DNA from 2 places in the Nonomuraea sp. NPDC049784 genome. Region 2 is predicted to be linked to the other one. Evidence: predicted binding sites of a transcription regulator. Region 2 holds the regulator's gene; the other holds the start of a gene.
What was found. The regulator HrcA, encoded in region 2, represses chaperone genes, less so after heat shock. The targets are predictions, from matches to a motif close to TTGGCACTCTCNNNNNGAGAGTGCCAA.
Positions count from the first base shown of each region.

Region 1: the regulator HrcA is predicted to act here: its motif matches at 6,263-6,289, upstream of AB0J09_RS39320 (DNA starvation/stationary phase protection protein).

Region 1 covers NZ_JBFAMX010000298.1:2,327-11,521, forward strand. Annotated here, with positions in the region: gene AB0J09_RS39295 (beta-propeller fold lactonase family protein) at 1-618, opposite strand, end outside; gene AB0J09_RS39300 (helix-turn-helix domain-containing GNAT family N-acetyltransferase) at 713-1,561, shown strand; gene AB0J09_RS39305 (MMPL family transporter) at 1,530-3,704, opposite strand; gene AB0J09_RS39310 (TetR/AcrR family transcriptional regulator) at 3,803-4,396, shown strand; gene AB0J09_RS39315 (alkaline phosphatase PhoX) at 4,397-5,419, opposite strand; gene AB0J09_RS39320 (DNA starvation/stationary phase protection protein) at 5,716-6,183, opposite strand; gene AB0J09_RS39325 (MerR family transcriptional regulator) at 6,299-7,453, shown strand; partial or broken gene AB0J09_RS39330 (VIT domain-containing protein) at 7,450-9,195, shown strand, end outside.
Region 2 covers NZ_JBFAMX010000049.1:22,158-31,352, forward strand. Annotated here, with positions in the region: gene AB0J09_RS14130 (SigE family RNA polymerase sigma factor) at 225-737, shown strand; gene AB0J09_RS14135 (hypothetical protein) at 734-1,375, shown strand; gene AB0J09_RS14140 (16S rRNA (uracil(1498)-N(3))-methyltransferase) at 1,381-2,106, opposite strand; gene dnaJ (molecular chaperone DnaJ) at 2,108-3,247, opposite strand; gene hrcA (heat-inducible transcriptional repressor HrcA) at 3,259-4,272, opposite strand; gene AB0J09_RS14155 (hypothetical protein) at 4,431-5,201, shown strand; gene AB0J09_RS14160 (DUF3097 domain-containing protein) at 5,219-6,025, shown strand; gene AB0J09_RS14165 (DUF4870 domain-containing protein) at 6,022-6,693, shown strand; gene hemW (radical SAM family heme chaperone HemW) at 6,690-7,910, opposite strand; gene AB0J09_RS14175 (MOSC domain-containing protein) at 8,250-8,885, opposite strand; gene AB0J09_RS14180 (hypothetical protein) at 9,023-9,195, shown strand, end outside.

The sequences.
Region 1 (9,195 bases), on a different contig from region 2:
CTCCTCGCGTGAGGCGGGGGCGACGGTGCGGCGCTCGCCGTCGATGAGGGTGACGGTGCCGTTGAGCTCGCCCGCCACGTACAGGCGGGACCCGATGAACCCGAAGTGGCGCGGGCCCGTGCCCGGGTGGATCGGGATCGGCTCCAGGACAGTGCCGTCGTAGCGGTAGCGGCGGATCTCGTCGGTGCCGAGGTCGGAGACGTGCAGGATCCCGTCGTGGAAGACGGCCTGGTGGGCGTGCGGCCCCTCCTGACGGTCCTTGTTCGGGCCGGAGCCCTTGTGGCGCAGCACGATCGGATCGCCCTCGAAGGCGCCACGGGAGTCAAGGCGGTAGATGACGGCCGTGCCGTCGCCGTAGTTGGCCGCCGCCAGCACGCTGCCCGTCGGGTCCACGGCGACGTGGCAGGGGCTGTCGCCCTCGCTCGGCCGCTCGTCCAGCAGGCTCAGGCTCCCCCCGGCCTGGAACGCGGTCAGCCAGCCGCGCTGGAGCTCGCCCGCCGCGTACAGCACCGGCAAGGTCGGATGAGCGGCCAGGAACGACGGCGACGCCACTCTGGTGAGCCCGCCGCCGAGCGTGAAAATGCCTGGGCCATATCCGCCTACGTAGACCTGCTTCACAACCGGGATCCTTTCATGGTTGACTATGGCAATGAATTCGTTGACAGAGGCAAGAGTCTCTGAGATCAGGGCCTTCAATCGGTTCTATACGAAAGTGATCGGCGTTCTGCAGGCAGGCCTGCTCGACTCGCCGTATTCGCTGACCGAGGTGAGGGTGCTGTTCGAACTGGCGCATACCGCGCCGATGGAGACCGGAGAGCTGCGCGCCCTGCTCGACCTGGACGCGGGCTACCTCAGCAGGATCCTGACCCGGCTGGACGGCGACGGTCTGGTCTCGCGCGAGCGGTCCGCGTCGGACGCGCGCAAGCAGCTCGTACGGCTCACCGCCGCGGGCGCGGAGACGTTCCGGTCGCTCGACGAGCGCTCGGCCGAGGAGATCGAGCGGCTGCTGTCCGGGCTGCCGGACGAGGGCCAGGAGCGGCTGGTCACCAGCATGGCCACGATCAGGCGGGTGCTGGGGTCCGAGGGCGCACAGCTGGCGTACGTGATCAGGCCCCCGCGCACCGGCGACCTCGGCTGGGTCGCCTTCCGGCACGGGGACCTCTACGCCAGCGAGTACGGCTGGGGCACCGGCTTCGAGCAGCTCGTCGCCAGGATCGTCGGCGACCTGGACTTCTCGCGCGACGCGGGATGGATCGCCGAGGTGAACGGGGAGCGGGCCGGGTGTGTGTTCTGCGTGCGCCAGGACGAGACGACGGCCAAGCTGCGGATGTTGCTGGTGGAGCCCTCCGCCCGGGGGCTCGGGATCGGGCGGAGGCTCGTGGATGAGTGCCTGCGGCACGCCAAGGCCGAGGGGTACAAGCGGATCACCCTGTGGACCCGCGACTGCCTGGTGAGCGCGCGGCGCATCTACCAGGCGGCCGGGTTCGAGCTGGAGTCGGAGGAGAAGGGCACGGAGAACGGGGTCGAGGTCACCGAGCAGATGTGGTCGCGCGACCTCTAGGCCACCAGTTGAGCGGGCCCGCCAGGCGCATCAGGCTCGGTACGAGCACCGCCCTGATCACGGTCGTGTCCACCAGCACGGCCACCGCCATGCCGACGCCCAGCATCTGCACGAACGTCACCTGCGCCGTGGCGTAGGCGGCGAACGTGAGCGCCAGGATGCCGCCGGCGGCCGTGATCAGCGGCGCGCCCTTCTGCAGGCCGCCGGCCACGGCCTCCTCGGTGTCGCCCGTCCTGTCGTACTCCTCCTTGATGCGGGAGAGCAGGAACACCTCGTAGTCCATCGACAGGCCGTACGCGACGCAGAGCATCAGGATCGGGATGCTGGGGTCGAGCGTGCCCGTCGGGGTGAACCCGAGCAGGCCGGAGAGGTTGCCGTCCTGGAAGACCCAGACGATGGCTCCGAACATGACGCCCAGGCTGAGGACGTTCAGGAGCGACGCCTTGATCGGGATGATCAGACTTCTGGTCATCCCGAACAGCACCAGGAACGTGACGCCGAGCATGAGGGCCAGCACCAGCGGGAGCCTGTCGACGACCGAGGCCCGGTAGTCGGCCAGCTCGGCCGGGTAGCCGCCGACGAGGACCTCGAAGGGCGGCTCGACGGCGCGTACGGCCTCCACCAGCCGCACGGGGTCGTCGGCGAGCGCCTCGCCGGACGGGACCACGGAGACCCAGGCGCCCTGCCCCTGGAACCTTCGCGGGTCGCCGTCGCCCACCCGCCGGCCTTCCGCGAACGAGCCGGCGGCTGAGTCGACCTGGGCGACCCCGGGCAGGCGGGACAGCGTCACAGCGTACTGCGAAACATCCCCCGCTGCCCGATCTTTCGAGATGATCTGGATGGCGTCGGTCTCCTCCGCGGGGAAGGACTGGCGGATGACCTCCTGGGTCTGCCGGGACGACGCCTCCGGGGGCAGGATGCGATCGTCCGCCACGCCGAATCGCAGCCCCAGGAACGGCGAGGCGAGCAGCAGCAGCACCGCCGTCGCCAGCCCCCCGGACGCCAGCGGCCGGCGCATCACCCTGGTGGCCAGCGCGTGCCAGAACCGGGACTCCCGCTCGGGCCCGGCCCGCCTGGGCAGCATCGTGCCACCGATCGAGGTGAGCACCGCGGGCAGTACGATCACCGCCGCGAACAGGCCGCCGAGGACGACGGCGATGCCCGCGTACGCGAAGGACCGCAGGAAGTCGAACGGCAGCGCGAAGAGCACGGCCAGGGACGCGGCCACGGTGAGCCCGCTGAACAGCACAGTCCGCCCCGCGTGCTCGACCGCGCCGGCGACCGCGCTCGCCCGGCCGGCGCCGCGCCGCGTCTCCTCGCGGAAGCGCTGGATCACGAACAGGCAGTAGTCGATGCCGAGCCCGAGCCCCATGGCCAGAGTCAGGTTCAGGGCGAACGTTGAAATATTGGCGAATAGCACGACGCCGCGCAGGAGCGCCAGCCCGATCACCATCGCGAGCACCCCGGCCAGGATCGGCACCAGGGCCGCCATGGCCCGCCGCTGGTAGAGCCAGAGCAGCACGAACGCCAGCGGGAAGATGACCAGTTCGGCCCGCACGAAGTCCTGCCTGGCCAGCGGCACGGTCTCCCTGAAGACCTCCTCCCCTCCCCCGGCCCGCACCTCGAGCAGACCGGTGCCCTTGGTGATCTCGGGCACGAGCCTGGGCAGCACCTGCGCGCGCACGTGATCGGCGTCCCCGGGGATGCGCACCACGATCAGCGCGTGCTTGCCGTCCTCGCTGCGCAGGGTGGCGGGCTTGCCCCGTGTCCAGTACGAGGCGGACTCGGCGACGCCCTCCTGCCCGGCGACCCGCGCGGTCAGCTGCCTGCCCTCGGCCTCCACCGCGGGATCGTCCACGGTGCCGGACCTGACGGTCGCCAGGAAGATCATGTCGGGGCTGCCGGTGCCGAAGCGCTGGACCAGCTCGGCCTGCGCCCGGTCGGACTCGCTCCCCGGCGCCTCGAACCTGGCCAGCGACAGCCGCGGCACCGCCCCCGCCGCCAGCGCCGCGGCCGCGACGAGCACGACGGCGGCCAGCGCGAGCACGATCCTGCGGCGCCGTACGAGCAGGAATCCCAGCCTGCGCAGCGGTGGCCCACCCATCTCCTCCCGAGCCGGCCGGACCTGCGTGTTCACCGCCATGTCGCCTCCCCCCTGGACAAAACCCGGTAAACTACTCGTGTTTTCGTTACCGAATCAGAAATACAAGTGAATGCTCGTATTTGTCAATGAGGAGACCCATGCCTGAACGCACGGTCCGCCGGCAGGCGCGCGGCCTGAAGCGCATGGCCGAGATCCTCGACGCCGCCGAGTCGGTGATCGCCGAGGTGGGATATCCGGGCATGACGACGAACAACGTCGCCGCGCGGGCTGGGATGTCGCCGGGGTCGCTGTACCAGTTCTTCCGCAACAAGGAGGAGATCCTGGACGGGCTGGTGGCGCGCTACACCGTCGACCGGCAGGAGTTCTGGGCCGCGCGGCTCGCCGCCGTCACCCCGGAGGTGCCGCTGGAGGCGCTGGTGGGGCAGCTCGTGGACGAGAGCGTCAGGTTCAAGAGCGCGTCACCGGCGTACTGGTCGCTGCTGTACGGGTCGGCGACGGGCGATCAGCTGGCCGCGGCGTCGCAGCGGCTCCACGCCGACATCGCCCGGCAGGTCGCCGCCATGCTGCGCCGCCGCTCCCCTGATCTGCCGGAAGATCGCGGGGCGCTCATGGGGACGATGACGGTGGCCATGGTGAAGGCGGTGATGCCGCTGGTCACCTCCGCGCCGCCCAAGCGCGGCGCGGAGCTGGTGGACGAGCTGAAACTTGCGCTGGTGCGCTATCTGACCTGATCAGGCGCGGAACGGGCCCGCCACCTCGAACGTGCGACCCTCGGTGCGGCCGCGCCTGGCCGAGAGGTAGAGCCGCTCGCCGCCCGGCGAGAAGGCCAGCCCGGTCAGCTCCGCCCCGGCGTGCCCCTCCAGCCTGAGGAACGGCGTGACCGCGCGGTCGGGGGTGATGACGTCGATCTCCGTCGTCTCCCTGGCCACGTAGAGGTCGCCCGAAGGGGCCGCGGTGATGGCGCGCACGCCCTCGCACAGCCGGTCGAGCGTGGCGGACTGCGTGTCGTAGGCCCACAGGGCCGTGTCGCCCTTGGTGGTGAAGTAGCACACCCCGCCCGCGTAGTGGCAGCCGTCGCCGCCGTCGAAGTGGCGGGCGTCGTCGACCTGGTGGCGAGCCGCCGTGAACAGGGCCGCCGGTGAGGGCACCGCCTCCCAGCGGCCCGCGGCGCACAGGACCTCCAGCGTGCCCTCCGTCAGGTCTCCCCAGTCGCCGGGCCTGAACCGGTAGAAGCAGCCGTCGGGCTCGTCCTCGGTCATGTAGATCACGTGCCGCTCCGTGTCGCAGGCGGCGGCCTCGTGTCTGAAGCGGCCCATGGACAGGCGGGGGCGCGCGGCCCGCGCGCCGTAGGGATCGCACTCGAAGACGCGGCCGCGGTCGCCGAGCTCGCACGACAGCCAGGTGTGCCACGGCGTGGCGCCGCCCGCGCAGTTGAGGTCGGTGCCCGATAGGATGCGGTACGCGTCACCGATGGTGCCGTCCGGGCGGAAGCGCAGCGCCGAGGCTCCGCCGAGCAGCGGGAGCTCGGAGTTGGACACGTAGATCCAGCCGGCGCCGTCGGGGAAGCAGGCGCCGCCGTCGGGCGCCGCGTGCCAGGTCAACCCGGCGACCTTGTGGCCTGAACGGGCCACCACCCTGCCGGTGAAGCCGGACGGCAGCGCGAGACCGTCGGCGTCCGGCAGGCCGAGCGGACCATACGGGCTGGTGCCGCCCCGCCAGAGCGGGCCCGTGCGGAGGAGAGTCTTGTGGGACATCGTGGGGCCTCCCTCTAGGTGCCACGCTAGTCGACCGCACCGACATGAATGACAGGGACTCGCGACATCAAACTCTGCGCAAACCCCGGACTCCCTCCACGCGATCATGCGGCTAACGCACGTACACGACCCGGCGCCCCGCGTCTTCGTGGCAGTCCGTGCCCCCCATGGGCGCGCCCCGGAGCACCGGACGCCGGTGGGCGGACACGTTCGGCCGTCTCCATAGGCATGGCGAAGCCGGTCACGACATGCCAAAGCCCGGGCTCCCTGATCGGGCTCCCGGGCTTTCCGGCAGGTCAGGCCATGGCCTGGAACATCCAGTGCTGCTTGTCGATGTCCTGTGCCACCGCGATGAGCAGGTCCTGCGTCACCGGGTCGGGCTCGTCAGTGACCCGGACGCGCTCGTGCATCCGCCTGCTGACGCCGTCCAGCAGGTCGGTGATCGTCGCCACCACCTTCCCGTCCTCCAGCCAGCCGGACTCCGGCTGCTGGAGCTTCGTGGCCCTGGCGACCGTGGCGGAACGGCCGTCCGGGTTGGCACCGATCGCGACGGCGCGTTCGGCGATGGTGTCCATGTGTCTCCTGGCCAGCTCGGTGAGCTCGTCGAGCTGGAGATGGATCGAGCGGAAGTGAGGGCCGATGAGGTTCCAGTGTTCTTGCTTGGCGACCAGCGAAAGGTCGATGAGATCGACCAGGGCGCCCTGCAGAGCCTCCGCGACGGTGTTCTTGGCCTCACCCGAAAGGGGGCCGGTAATCGCGGCCATGTCGTATTCCTCCCCGTAGGTCGGACTTTTTCCCTATTTAGAAGGACAACGACATGGCGGCGGGCATTCCGCCTCGTTGTTGACAGTGTAATAATGACAGTGTCATTGTGGAGGTATGAGCGACACCTGGACCATCGGCGAGCTGGCCGAACGAGCGGCACGCGCCCTGCGCGGCGGCGCGGCGCCGGTCAACGGCCGGGTCCGTGACGTGCCCGGAGAGCGGCTGATCAGGTGGTACACGACGATCGGCCTGGTGGACCCGCCCCTGACCCGGCGCGGCAGGATCGCCCAGTACGGCCGGAGGCACCTGCTGCAGCTGGTGGCCGTCAAGCGCCTGCAGGCGGCCGGCCACTCGATCGCCCAGATCCAGGCGGCTCTGGCGGGCGCCACGGATCGCATGCTGGAAGCCACGACCGGCCTCGCGCCCTCCCCCTCCGCCCAGGGACTCGACGCCACCCTCGGATCGAGCGCCACCCCGGCACCCGACGGTGCCCTCGGATCGAGCGCCACCCCGAGACCGAACGCCGCCCCGGGGACGGACGCCGTTCCGGGGACGGCTGCCACCTCGAGAACGGACATCGCTCCGGGGCTGCACACCGCCTCTGAGCCGGACGCCGCTCCGAGGCTCGGTGGCGCTTCTCCCCCGGAGACCGCCCCCGTGCTGGAGGGCTCGTCGGCGATGGACGACGTTGCCGGGCCAGGCCGCCCAGCGCGGCCGGGCAACGCCGCGACACCAGCCGCGACGCCTCGGCCGGACACGGCAGCTCGGCCCGACACGACGCCTCGGCCGGACGCGGCGGCTCGGCCGGAGGACGCGTTGCTCGGCGAGGCGCCGATGAAGCACGGGCCCGCGCCTGAGGGTCGCGCGTGGCCAGAAGCCGACGCCACGCACGTCGGCCCGGGACGCGATACCCATGCCACGCACGACGGCGCAGGTGCCGCAACCGGCATCACGCACACCCGAGACGGTGGCGCACGCGCCGGTGGGGAGACCGCGCGAGGGCGGTTCTGGGCTGATCGGCCGGGGAAGGCGGCCACACGGGCTCACGAGACGGCCGGCCAAGGCGCGACCCGTGACGAGACGGCCGGCCGGCCGGGTGGCGTGCCGGGGAGCCATGGCGCTGCCCCCATGGTCACAGGGTTCAGGCTCGCGGACGGGGTGCGGCTCGTGCTGGATGCGGGCAGGGCCCCCACCGAGGAGGACGTTCAGGCGGTGCTGGCGGCGGCGGGGCCGCTGCTCGCGGTGCTCGAAGAGAGGGAGCTGAGATGAAGATCACTTCGCTGGAGCCCGCACGGTGCCTGCCGGTGCCGGACGCCGGGATCGGCGCGCTGCGGACGGAGCGCGGCAACCTGCCGCTGGAGAGCGTGGACGTGGCCGCCGACATCTCCGGGCTCATCGCCGGGGTCGAGGTCACGCAGGGGTTCAGGAACCCGTTCGACGTCACGCTCGAGGCCACGTACGTCTTCCCGCTGCCCGACAGGGCGGCCGTCACCGGGTTCAGGATGGAGGCCGACGACCGGGTGGTCGAGGGCGTGCTGAAGGAACGCGCCCAGGCCAGGGCCGACTACGACCAGGCGCTGCGCGAGGGCAGGCGGGCGGCGATCGCTGAGGAGGACCGGCCCGACGTGTTCACGATCAGGGTGGGCAACATCCTGCCCGGCGAGCGCGTCTCGGTCAGGCTGACCATGAGCCAGCCGCTGCCGTACGAGGATGGGGCGGCCACGTTCCGCTTCCCGCTGGTCGTGGCCCCGCGCTACATCCCGGGCAGCCCCATCGACGGCCCGCCCGCTGGCGACGGCGCCGCGCCCGACACCGACGCGGTGCCCGACGCGTCCAGGATCAGTCCGCCCGTCCTGCTGCCTGGCTTCCCCGACCCCGTGCGTCTGTCACTGCGCGCGACCGTGGACGCGGCCGGGCTGGAGCTGCGTGAGCTGGCCTCGAGCCTCCACGTGGTCGAGGAGGAGGGCAATACGGTACGCCTGCGCCCGGGCGAGCGGCTCGACCGCGACTTCATCCTGCGGCTGTCGTTCGACGGGTCCACGTCGTTGCAGCTCGACGGCCGATCGGACGGCACTGGCACGTTCGCGCTCACCGTCGTGCCGCCGCCGCTCCAGTCCACGCGCGCGCCGCGCGACCTGGTGCTGGTGCTCGACCGTTCGGGCAGCATGGGCGGCTGGAAGATGGTCACCGCCCGGAGGGCCGCGGCCCGCATCGTCGACACGTTGACGGAGCACGACAGGTTCGCGGTGCTGACGTTCGACTCCGTGGTGGAGGAGGCGTTCGAGGGGCTGGTGGAGGCGTCCGACCGCAACCGGTACCGCGCCGTCGAGCACCTCGCCCGCGTGGACGCCCGAGGCGGCACCGAGCTGCTGGAGCCGCTGCGCCGGGCCATCGCGCTCCTGGGCGCAAGGAACGAGCGCGAACGCGTCGTGGTGCTGGTCACCGACGGCCAGGTGGGCAACGAGGACCAGATCCTGGAGCAGGCCGGCGGCGCGCTGTCGGCCATGCGCGTGCACACGGTCGGCATCGACCGCGCCGTGAACGCCGGCTTCCTCGGCCGCCTGGCCGGGCTCGGCGCGGGCCGGTGCGAGCTGGTCGAGTCGGAGGACCGGCTGGACGCCGCCATGGAGCAGATCCACCGCAGGATCGGCGCTCCCCTGGTGACCGACCTCTCGATCAAGGGCCTCGACGTCGAGCCGGACACGGTCACCCACCTCGGGTCGATCTTCCCCGGCGTGCCGCTGCGCGTGTACGGGCGCTACCGCGAGGGCTCCTCGCTGACCGTACGCGGGATGGCCGCGGACGGGCCGTGGGAGGAGCAGGTCGCGGGCGTGACGGTGGACAATCCGGCCATCCAGGCCGTGTGGGCGCGCGCGCACCTGCGGGAGCTGGAGGACCGGTACGCCATGGGCGAGCACGACCTGGAGTCGCGGATCGTGCGGACATCGCTCGAGTACGGCGTGCTGTGCCGCTTCACCGCGTACGTGGCGGTCGACACCAGGCAGGTCGCC
Region 2 (9,195 bases):
TCTGTGTCGTGCGAAGGAAGATCCACGCGGTTAGGGTGAGTGTGCGACACTTCAGCAAAAAAGGACGATTCAGGGTCGGGCAAGCGCCACCTGGCGAGGACACGACTGGGTAAATGCACCCTAAGGAACCGGGGAAACCTCAAGAACCGGAAGAGCGTAAACCCTCTGGGAAGGCTGAGCGTCCCATTGATGTGACCACCGAAACCCTTCTGGCCGATAGGTCGATGGGGGCGGCACCGGTCGGGTGGGATGCCGACATGGCCGTGACCGCGCTCTATAGCGCGCACTTCCGGTCGTTGGTGCGTCTCGCTGTGTTGCTGGTGCGAGATACGGCGACTGCTGAGGAAGTCGTGCAGGATGCGTTCGTCGCCATCCATGGCGCTTGGCGTAGGCTGCGTGACCCCGACAAAGCACTCGCTTACCTCCGTCAATCCGTCGTCAACCGGTCCCGTTCCGTGCTGCGTCACCGCGCGGTCGTCGAGAAGTACGCTCCCAAGGGGCTGCCCGATGCCCCGAGCGCCGAGAACGGCGCGATCGGCGAGCTGGAACGCTCCGCCGTCATCGAGGCGTTACGTGCCCTGCCAACCCGACAGAGAGAAGCACTGGTTCTGCGGTACTACGGTGACCTGTCCGAAGCTGAGATCGCCCACGCGATGGGCATCAGCAAGGGAGCGGTCAAGAGCCACACGGCACGTGGCATGGCCGCACTGCGATCCGTTCTGGAGAAAATGTCATGACCCAGCCCCCCGACGAGTACGGCGATCTCCTGCGCCGTGCGCTCCGCGCGGAGGCGGACGCGGTCGTGCCCTCGCCGGATGGATTGGAGATCATCCGCGCCCGCATCGAGCGGCGCGGCGTCCGTAACCTGTTCTGGTGGCGTGCGGGCGCGGCCGCCGCCAGCGCCGTCCTGGTAGCGGGAACGATCGTGATGGCCGTTCCGCAGCTGCGCACACAGATCATCAACTCGCAACCTGTGGAGAACGAGACCTCCAGGGTCCCGTCCAACTCCTCCACCACGCGCTCCCAGGAACCGCCGCCGCCCTCCAGGCAGCCGACCCACGACCAGCACCCCGTCGTGGTCCCCGAGATCTCCAAGAGCCCGACGCCCCGGCCCTCGAAGAGGGCGGAATCGACCAGCAGGCCGTCTCAGACGCCCACCCCGACCCCGACCGCGTGCCCGACGCCCCAGGCCGAACAGGCCGACCCGCCGTCCGACTGCCCCTCGGCCTCGCCCACTCCGTCGCCATCGCCGTCGGCGGAGGACACGCTGCAGCCCACGGCGTGCCCGGTCGATGAGTGCCCACCCAATGACATCACCGACGCCCCCACCGACTTGACCAGCCCGTTGGTGGACGCCTCCCACACGACGCCCTGAAAGCCCTACCAGCGTCCGGTACGCGTGAGCAGCACGGAGGCCGCCGCCACCCCTGCCGTGGACGTACGCAGCACCGTGGGCCCCAGCAGCACGGACACCGCCTTGGCCGCCCGGAACCCGGCCAGCTCCTCGTCCGAGACGCCGCCCTCGGGCCCCACGACCATCACGATGTCGCCCGACGCGGGCAGCGCCACGCCCGACAGCGGCTCGGCCGCCTCCTCGTGCAGCACCAGGCCCAGCGCCGCGCCCGCCAGCAGCTCCTCGACCTGCGCGGTGGTGGCGGGCTCGGTCACTTCGGGCAGGTGGAACCTGCGGGCCTGCTTGCCCGCCTCGCGAGCGGTGGAGCGCCACCGGTGCAGCCCCTTGGCCACCTTGTCGCCCTTCCACTGGGCGATGCTGCGCGAGGCCGCCCAGGGCACGATGACGTCGACGCCGGCCTCGGTCATCATCTCGACCGCCAGCTCGCCCCTGTCGCCCTTGGGCAGCCCCTGGACGACGACCAGCCGCGGCTCGGGCGGCTCGAGTTCGTAGCGGCGCAGCACGTCGAGCCTGAGTGCGTCCTTCAGCACCTCGCGTACGACGCACTCGGCGACCGTACCGGCGCCGTCCGTCAGATCGACCCGCTCGCCGGCCCGCAGGCGCCGCACGGAGGCCGCGTGCCGCCCCTCGGGGCCGGCGAGCGTCAGCTCGGGCCCGTCCAGCTCCTGGGACAGGAACACCGGGACGGTCACGTCACCTGCCGTTGAAGGCGTCGCGCAGCCGGGAGAAGAAGCCCTGCTGGCCGGGGGCGAACTTGCCCGGCGGCCGCTCCTCGCCCCGCTGCTTGGCCAGCTCGCGCAGCAGCTCCTCCTGTGGGGGGTCGAGCCGGGTCGGGGTCTCGACGTTGACGTGGATCAGCAGGTCGCCGCGGCCCGACTCGTTGAGCCGCTGCACGCCCCGCCCGTACATGGTGATGACCTGGCCCGCCTGCGTGCCGGGGCGGACATCGACCTCCTCGGAGCCGTCGAGCGTCTCGACCGCCAGGATGGTGCCGAGCGCGGCGGCCGTCATCGGGAGCTGCACGGTGCAGTGGAGGTCGTCACCGCGCCGCTCGAAGATCTCGTGAGGCCGCTCGACGATCTCCAGGAACAGGTCTCCGGGAGGGCCGCCACCGGGGCCGACCTCGCCCTCGCCGGCGAGCTGGATGTGGGTGCCGTCCTCGACGCCCGCGGGGATGCGGACCTTGATCGTACGGCGGGTGCGCACCCGGCCGTCGCCGGAGCACTCCTGGCAGGGGTGGCGGATGATGGTGCCGAACCCGCCGCACTGCGGGCACGGCCGCGAGGTCATGACCTGACCCAGGAACGAGCGGGTGACCTGGGAGATCTCGCCGCGCCCGTTGCACATGTCGCAGGTGTCGGGATGCGTGCCGGGCGCCGCGCCGGCCCCGTGGCAGACCTCGCAGAGCACGGCCGTGTCGACGACCAGCTCGCGGGTGGTCCCGAACGCCGTCTCGCGCAGGTCGAGCTCGACCCGGATGGTGGCGTTGCGCCCCCTGCGGGCCCGCGAGCGCGGCCCCCGGGTGCCGGCCGCGGTGCCGAAGAAGGCGTCCATGATGTCGCTGAAGGGGAAGCCCGCCCCGAAGCCGCCGGCGGCCGCACCTGCTCCCGCGCCGCCGAAGGGGTCGCCACCCAGATCGTACATCTGGCGCTTGTTCGGGTCGGACAGCACCTCGTAGGCCTGCGTGATCTCCTTGAACCGCTCCTGGGTCTCAGGATCGGGGTTCACGTCCGGATGCAGCTCGCGGGCCAGGCGGCGGTACGCCTTCTTGATCTCGTCCTGACTGGCGTCACGGCGCACCCCGAGGGTGGCGTAGTAGTCGCTGTTTGCCACTTATCGACCTCTTATGATGCAGCCAGGATCTGGCTGACGTAGCGTGCCACCGCGCGCACGGCGCCCATCGTAACGGGGTAATCCATCCTCGTCGGCCCCAGCACGCCGAGCCGGGCCAGTTGGTTGTCGCCAGAACCGTATCCGGTCGCGACGATGGATGTGCCCCGCAGGTAGGGGTTTTCGGAGCCGATGCGCACGGTGAGCGCGGACGGAGTGTCTGCGGTTGTCTCGCCCAGCAGCCGCATGAGCACGACCTGCTCCTCCAGCGCCTCGAGCACGTCGCGCAGACCGGTCGTGAAGTCGGCACCCGCGAGGTTGGCCGCGCCGGCGAACACGATCTTCTCGTCGTGCCGCTCGACCAGCGTCTCGAGCAGCACCGACAGGATCGTGGCCACCGCGGGCCGGTCTTCGACGGGCAGCCGCTCGGGCAGGTCGGCGACGAGCTCGGGCACGGAGCTCAGGCCGCAGCCGTCGAGGCAGGCGTTGAGCACCGCGCGCAGATGGGCGATGCGGGTGTCCTCCACCACCTCGGGCAGCTCGATCACGCGCTGCTCGACGCGGCCGGTGTTGGTGATCAGCACGAGCATGACCCGCCGGTCGTTCAGCGGCACCAGCTCGACGTGCCTGACCGTCGAACGCGTCAGCGTCGGGTACTGCACGACCGCCACCTGCCTGGTCAGCTGCGCGAGCAGCCGGACCGTGCGGGTGACCACGTCGTCCAGGTCGACCGCGCCCGCGAGGAACGTCTCAATGGCCCTGCGCTCGGCCCCCGACAGGGGCTTGACCTGCGAGAGCCGGTCGACGAACAGGCGGTAGCCCTTGTCCGTCGGCACGCGGCCCGCGCTGGTGTGCGGCTGGGTGATGTAACCCTCCTCCTCCAGCGCGGCCATGTCGTTTCTGACCGTCGCCGGGGAGACCTTCAGATTGTGGCGCTCGGCGAGCGCCTTGGAGCCCACCGGTTCGTTGGTGGACACGTAGTCTTCGACAATGGCGCGGAGCACCGCCAGCTTCCGATCGTCGAGCACGTGCTCACCTCCTGCCTCTGACATCTGAGGAACACAACCATCTAGCACTCTGTGTTCCTGAGTGCCAAGTGTACGGCTCTCGCCCACAAGGTGCGATAACACCAGGTCGCAACCTGGCTCCTAGCTTCTTACAAGGGGCAAGTACCACACTTGCCGACATGAGCGACAATTCCCCGCCTCCGCCGTACGGCCCGCAGCCCGGCTCCCAACCTGGCTACGGCCCCCAGCCCGGGTCCCAGCCCGGTTACGGGCAGCCTCCGCCACAGTACGGACCTCCGCCGCAGTACGGCCCGCCACCGCAGTACGGCCGGCCGCCCCAATACGGCCCACCTCCTCAGTACGGACAATACGGCCAACAACCCCAATTTCCCCCTCGAATCGACTCGAAAGCCATCAAACCGCGTCTTTGGTGGATCGGGCTCGTCTGGGCGATCTTCGCCGTGTGCGCGATCGTCGGTGTCGTCGTGTTCTCCACGGGCCTTGTGAGCAGCGTGAGCGACATCGCCCCGTCCAGGACGTTCGCATCCGGCGAAAGCGTGACGCTGCCGATCGACCCGGCGAACAAGCCCGCGATCTACCTTTCCAGCGACACTGCCGTCCACTACGAGTGCCAGATCTCGGGCCAGGCCAGGCTCGCCAAGACCACGGGCTCGCAGAGGGTCACGTCCGGAGCCGTCACCTGGGAGCAGATCCTCGTGATCAACTCCCCGTCCAAGGGCGACTACCAGCTGACCTGCACCACCCAGGAGCAGGCCGACGTGCGTTACGGCGTGGGCCGTGAGCTGGCCTCGGCCGCGGGCGGCATCGTCGGCGGGGTGGCCGCGCTCCTCCTGATCCCCGGCGCGGGGCTGCTCGTGGCCATCATCGGCACCGTCGTCGTGCTGGTACGCCGTAACGGCGCGCGGAAGCGCCTTGCAGTCGGCGGGTGATTTGCTACGGTCCCCGTGTGTACGAGGGCGATGTGCTGGCGGGGAATTGGCGGCGGCCGGGGAAGGGCAAGATCCCGAAGGTGCCCGCCGAGCTGGACCTCGTCGTGGAGGACGCCGACAGCGGCTTCTGCGGCGCCATAGTGGCCTGCGACAAGGAGGCCGTCACGCTCGAAGACCGGTTCGGCAAGCGCCGGCTGTTCCCGCTCGCGCCCGCCGCGTTCCTGCTGGAGGGCAAGCCCGTGACGCTGGTACGCCCGACGGCGGCCCCCACGGGCTCCAGGCGCAGCGCGTCCGGCTCGATCGCCGTGGAGGGGCTGCGGGCGAGGGTGGCCAGGGAGAGCCGGATCTACGTGGAGGGCGTGCACGACGCCGCCCTGGTCGAGAAGATCTGGGGTCATGACCTGCGGGTCGAGGGGGTCGTGGTCGAATACCTGGAGGGCGTGGACGACCTGCCGGCCGTCGTGGCGGAGTTCGGCCCTGAGCCGGGGCGCCGGCTGGGGGTGCTGGTGGACCATCTCGTGCCCGGGTCCAAGGAGAGCAGGATCGCGGCCGAGATCACCTCGCCGGACGTGCTCGTCGTGGGGCATCCGTTCATCGACATCTGGCAGGCGGTCAAGCCGTCCGTGCTGCGCATTCCCGCCTGGCCCGCCGTGCCGCGCGGAGTGCCGTGGAAAGAGGGCGTGATCGCCGCCCTGGGCTGGCGCATGGAGCCCGCGGAGGCGTGGCGGCGGATCCTCGGCGCCGTCTCCACGTACACAGACCTGGAGCCGGAACTGCTCGGCCGGGTCGAGGAACTGATCGACTTCGTTACGGAGGCATCATGAGCCAGGACCCCCCGCAGCCGGCGCCGGACGACGACGCCACCCGCTTCGTCCCACCATCGGACATCCCTCCCAGCCAGGGCTCCGGCCCCCAGCCGTCGAGCTACGGACAGCAGCCCGGCTCCGAGCCTGGGTACGGCCAGCCCGGGTACGGCCAGCCCGGGTACGGCCAACCGGGCTACGGCCAACCGGGCTACGGGCAGCCTGGTTACGGGCAGGCTGGTTACGGGCAGCAACCCCCGAGCTACGGCCCTCCCCCGCCGGGCTACGGCCCCCCGCCGCAGCAGCCCGGCTACGGGTACGCCCCGCATCTGGGAGAGCCGTACGTCCCCGGCAGGTTCGGCCCCCGCCCGGGCACCGACGACACCACCATGGCGATGCTCGCGCACCTGCTCGGCCTGCTGGTCTCCTGGGTCGGCCCGCTGATCATCTACCTGATGAAGAAGGACGAGTCCCCCTACGTCAGGGATCAGGCGGCGGAGGCGCTCAACTTCCAGATCACGATGTTCATCGGCTACATCGTGGCGGGCATCCTGGTGGTCGTCTTCATCGGCCTGCTCCTGCTGCCGGTCGTCTGGATCCTGTCCCTGATCTTCCACATCCAGGCCGCCATGGCCACCAACCGGGGCGAGAGGTATCGCTACCCGTTCTCCATCCGCATGATCACCTAGACCAGCAGATCCCTGACGAGGGCGTCGGCCAGCAGCCGGCCCTGGAGCGTGAGCACCATCAGCCCGGACCTGAACGGTCCGGGCTCCAGCAGCCCGCGTGCCAGGGCGCTCGCCACGGCCGGGCGCGCGGCGGGCGCCACCTCGCTCAGCGGGTAGCCGGACGACAGCCGTAGCTCCAGCATCAGCCGCTCGGCCGCCCGGTCGTCGTCGCCGAGCACCTCGCGCGCGTGCGCGGGCGAGGCGCCGGCGGCCAGGCGCTGGGCGTAGGCGGCCGGGTGCTTGACGTTCCACCAGCGGGTGCCGCCGACGTGGCTGTGGGCGCCGGGCCCGGCGGCCCACCAGTCGCCGCCAGTCCAGTAGAGCAGGTTGTGGCGGCAGCGCGCCTGCTCGGACGTGGCCCAGTTGGACACCTCGTACCAGCTGAACCCGGCCTGCGACAGCAGCTCGTCGGCGATCTGGTAGCGGTCGGCGGCCACGTCGTCGTCGGGCATGGGCAGCTCGCCGCGCCTGATCCTGGCCGCCAGCCTGGTGCCCTCCTCGACGATCAGCGAGTACGCCGACACGTGGTCGGGCCCGGCCTCGATCGCGGCGGCCAGCGAGGCCCGCCAGTCGTCGTCGGACTCGCCCGGCGTGCTGTAGATGAGGTCGAGGTTGACGTGCTCGAACCCGGCCTCTTTCGCCTCCTTCACGGCCGTCGCCGCCCTGCCCGGGGTGTGCCGGCGGTCGAGCACGTGGAGCACGTGCTCGCGTGCGCTCTGCATGCCGAAACTGACCCGGTTGAAGCCGCCCTGGCGGAGCTTGTCGAGGTAGGCGGGGTCGACGGACTCGGGGTTGGCCTCGGTGGTCACCTCGGCCCCCGGCCGCAGCCCGAACTCCGAGTCGATCGCGGCCAGGATCCTGGCCAGGTCTTCCGGAGGCAGCAGCGTGGGCGTGCCGCCGCCGAAGAACACCGTCTCCACCGGCAGGCCGGCCGCCCCCAGGACGCGGCGCGCGAGGCGAATCTCCTCGACGACCGTGTCCGCGTAGTCCCGCTGCGAGGCGCCCGGGCCCAGCTCGGCGGCGGTGTAGGTGTTGAAGTCGCAGTAGCCGCAGCGGGTCACGCAGAACGGCACGTGCACGTAGAAGCCGAACGGACGCTCGCCGAGGCCCCTCAGGGCGGTGTCGGGCAGCTCGCCCGAGGTGGGCGCGGGATCGCCGTCAGGCAGGGTGGATGGCACGCTTCCAGTCTGCCGGGTACTCGGGAGTGCTATCGAACTGCAACCCCCGAGGTATCCACTGATGCCGAACCAGCCGAAAGGAGTCCCCACATGGCGGGCATCGGCATCGTGGGCGCGGGGATCTCCAGCCCGGAGGAGGTGGCGCGGATCGTTGACGGCGGTGTCCCATGAGCACACCCCCGGAGACGCCCGCCGTCCAGCCCCGGCGCAACACGCACGGCGCCCCAGCAGGGCACGTCGCCGATCCCTGCCACAAGGCGACTCAGGACGGCATGTCGCCGAGCCCCACCACAAGACGACCCCAGCACCACACATCGCCCAGTCCCGTCGTAAGGAGGCTCAGGACGGCACGTCGCCGAGCACCCGCTCAGCCATGCGATCCCACTCGGGATCATGCCCGGGAACCGCCAGAATGCGGCGGAGCGCGTCCGCGTCCCCGTGGCGGGCACGGAACCAGTCGCCCACCGTGATTCCGGCCTCAGGCCGCGAGACGATCTCCACCGAGTCCCCCGTGCCCAGCTCACCGAGCTCGAGCACCCGCAGGTACGCCCCGGGCCGCCCCGCCTCCGTGAACCGCTTGACCCATCCGGGCTCGTCCATCCAGTTGCGGAACACCACGCACGGAATCCGGGGCCCGCTCACCTCCAGCACGGCGCTGCCCACCCGCCACCGCTCACCGATCAAGGCGCCGGTGACGTCGAGGCCGGACGTGGTGAGGTTCTCCCCGAACCGCCCGTCACGCAGCTCCCGCCCGAGCTCGCGTTCCCACCAGTCGTAGTCCTCCCTGGCGTACGAGTAGACGGCGTGATCGAGCGAGCCGTGGTGCTCCTTGTCGGCCCGCTCGTCACCGGCGAGCCCGTTGGCCAGCACCTCCACCCGGTGCGTGACCCGCTGCTTGTCGATAGCGGTACGCCCGAGCTTCCCCGCCCACTCTGCCTCGACCGTTGTGCCCACATTTACGGAGAGAACGCGCATGTTCGGACGGTAACCCGTGCCCCCTCCACGTGGCCAACCAATTCCACCTCACCTCGGCCTCCACCCCAGGGTGGAGATCCTCGCTCTCAACCCACAGGCCGATCCTCTACGCCCCTCTCATCCCTACGGTCAATCCCGTGGATTACATGCCAATGTCCCTCGTCGTCCTCTTCGCCGTGATCTTCGTCGTCTATCGCCAGATGAAAACCCGCCCCACGGCCAAGCGAGGCATCCTCTACACCGCCGCCGTCATGATCGTCGTCGGCGTCGTCACGGGCGGGCTCATCGACGGCCGTCACCTCGCGCTCAG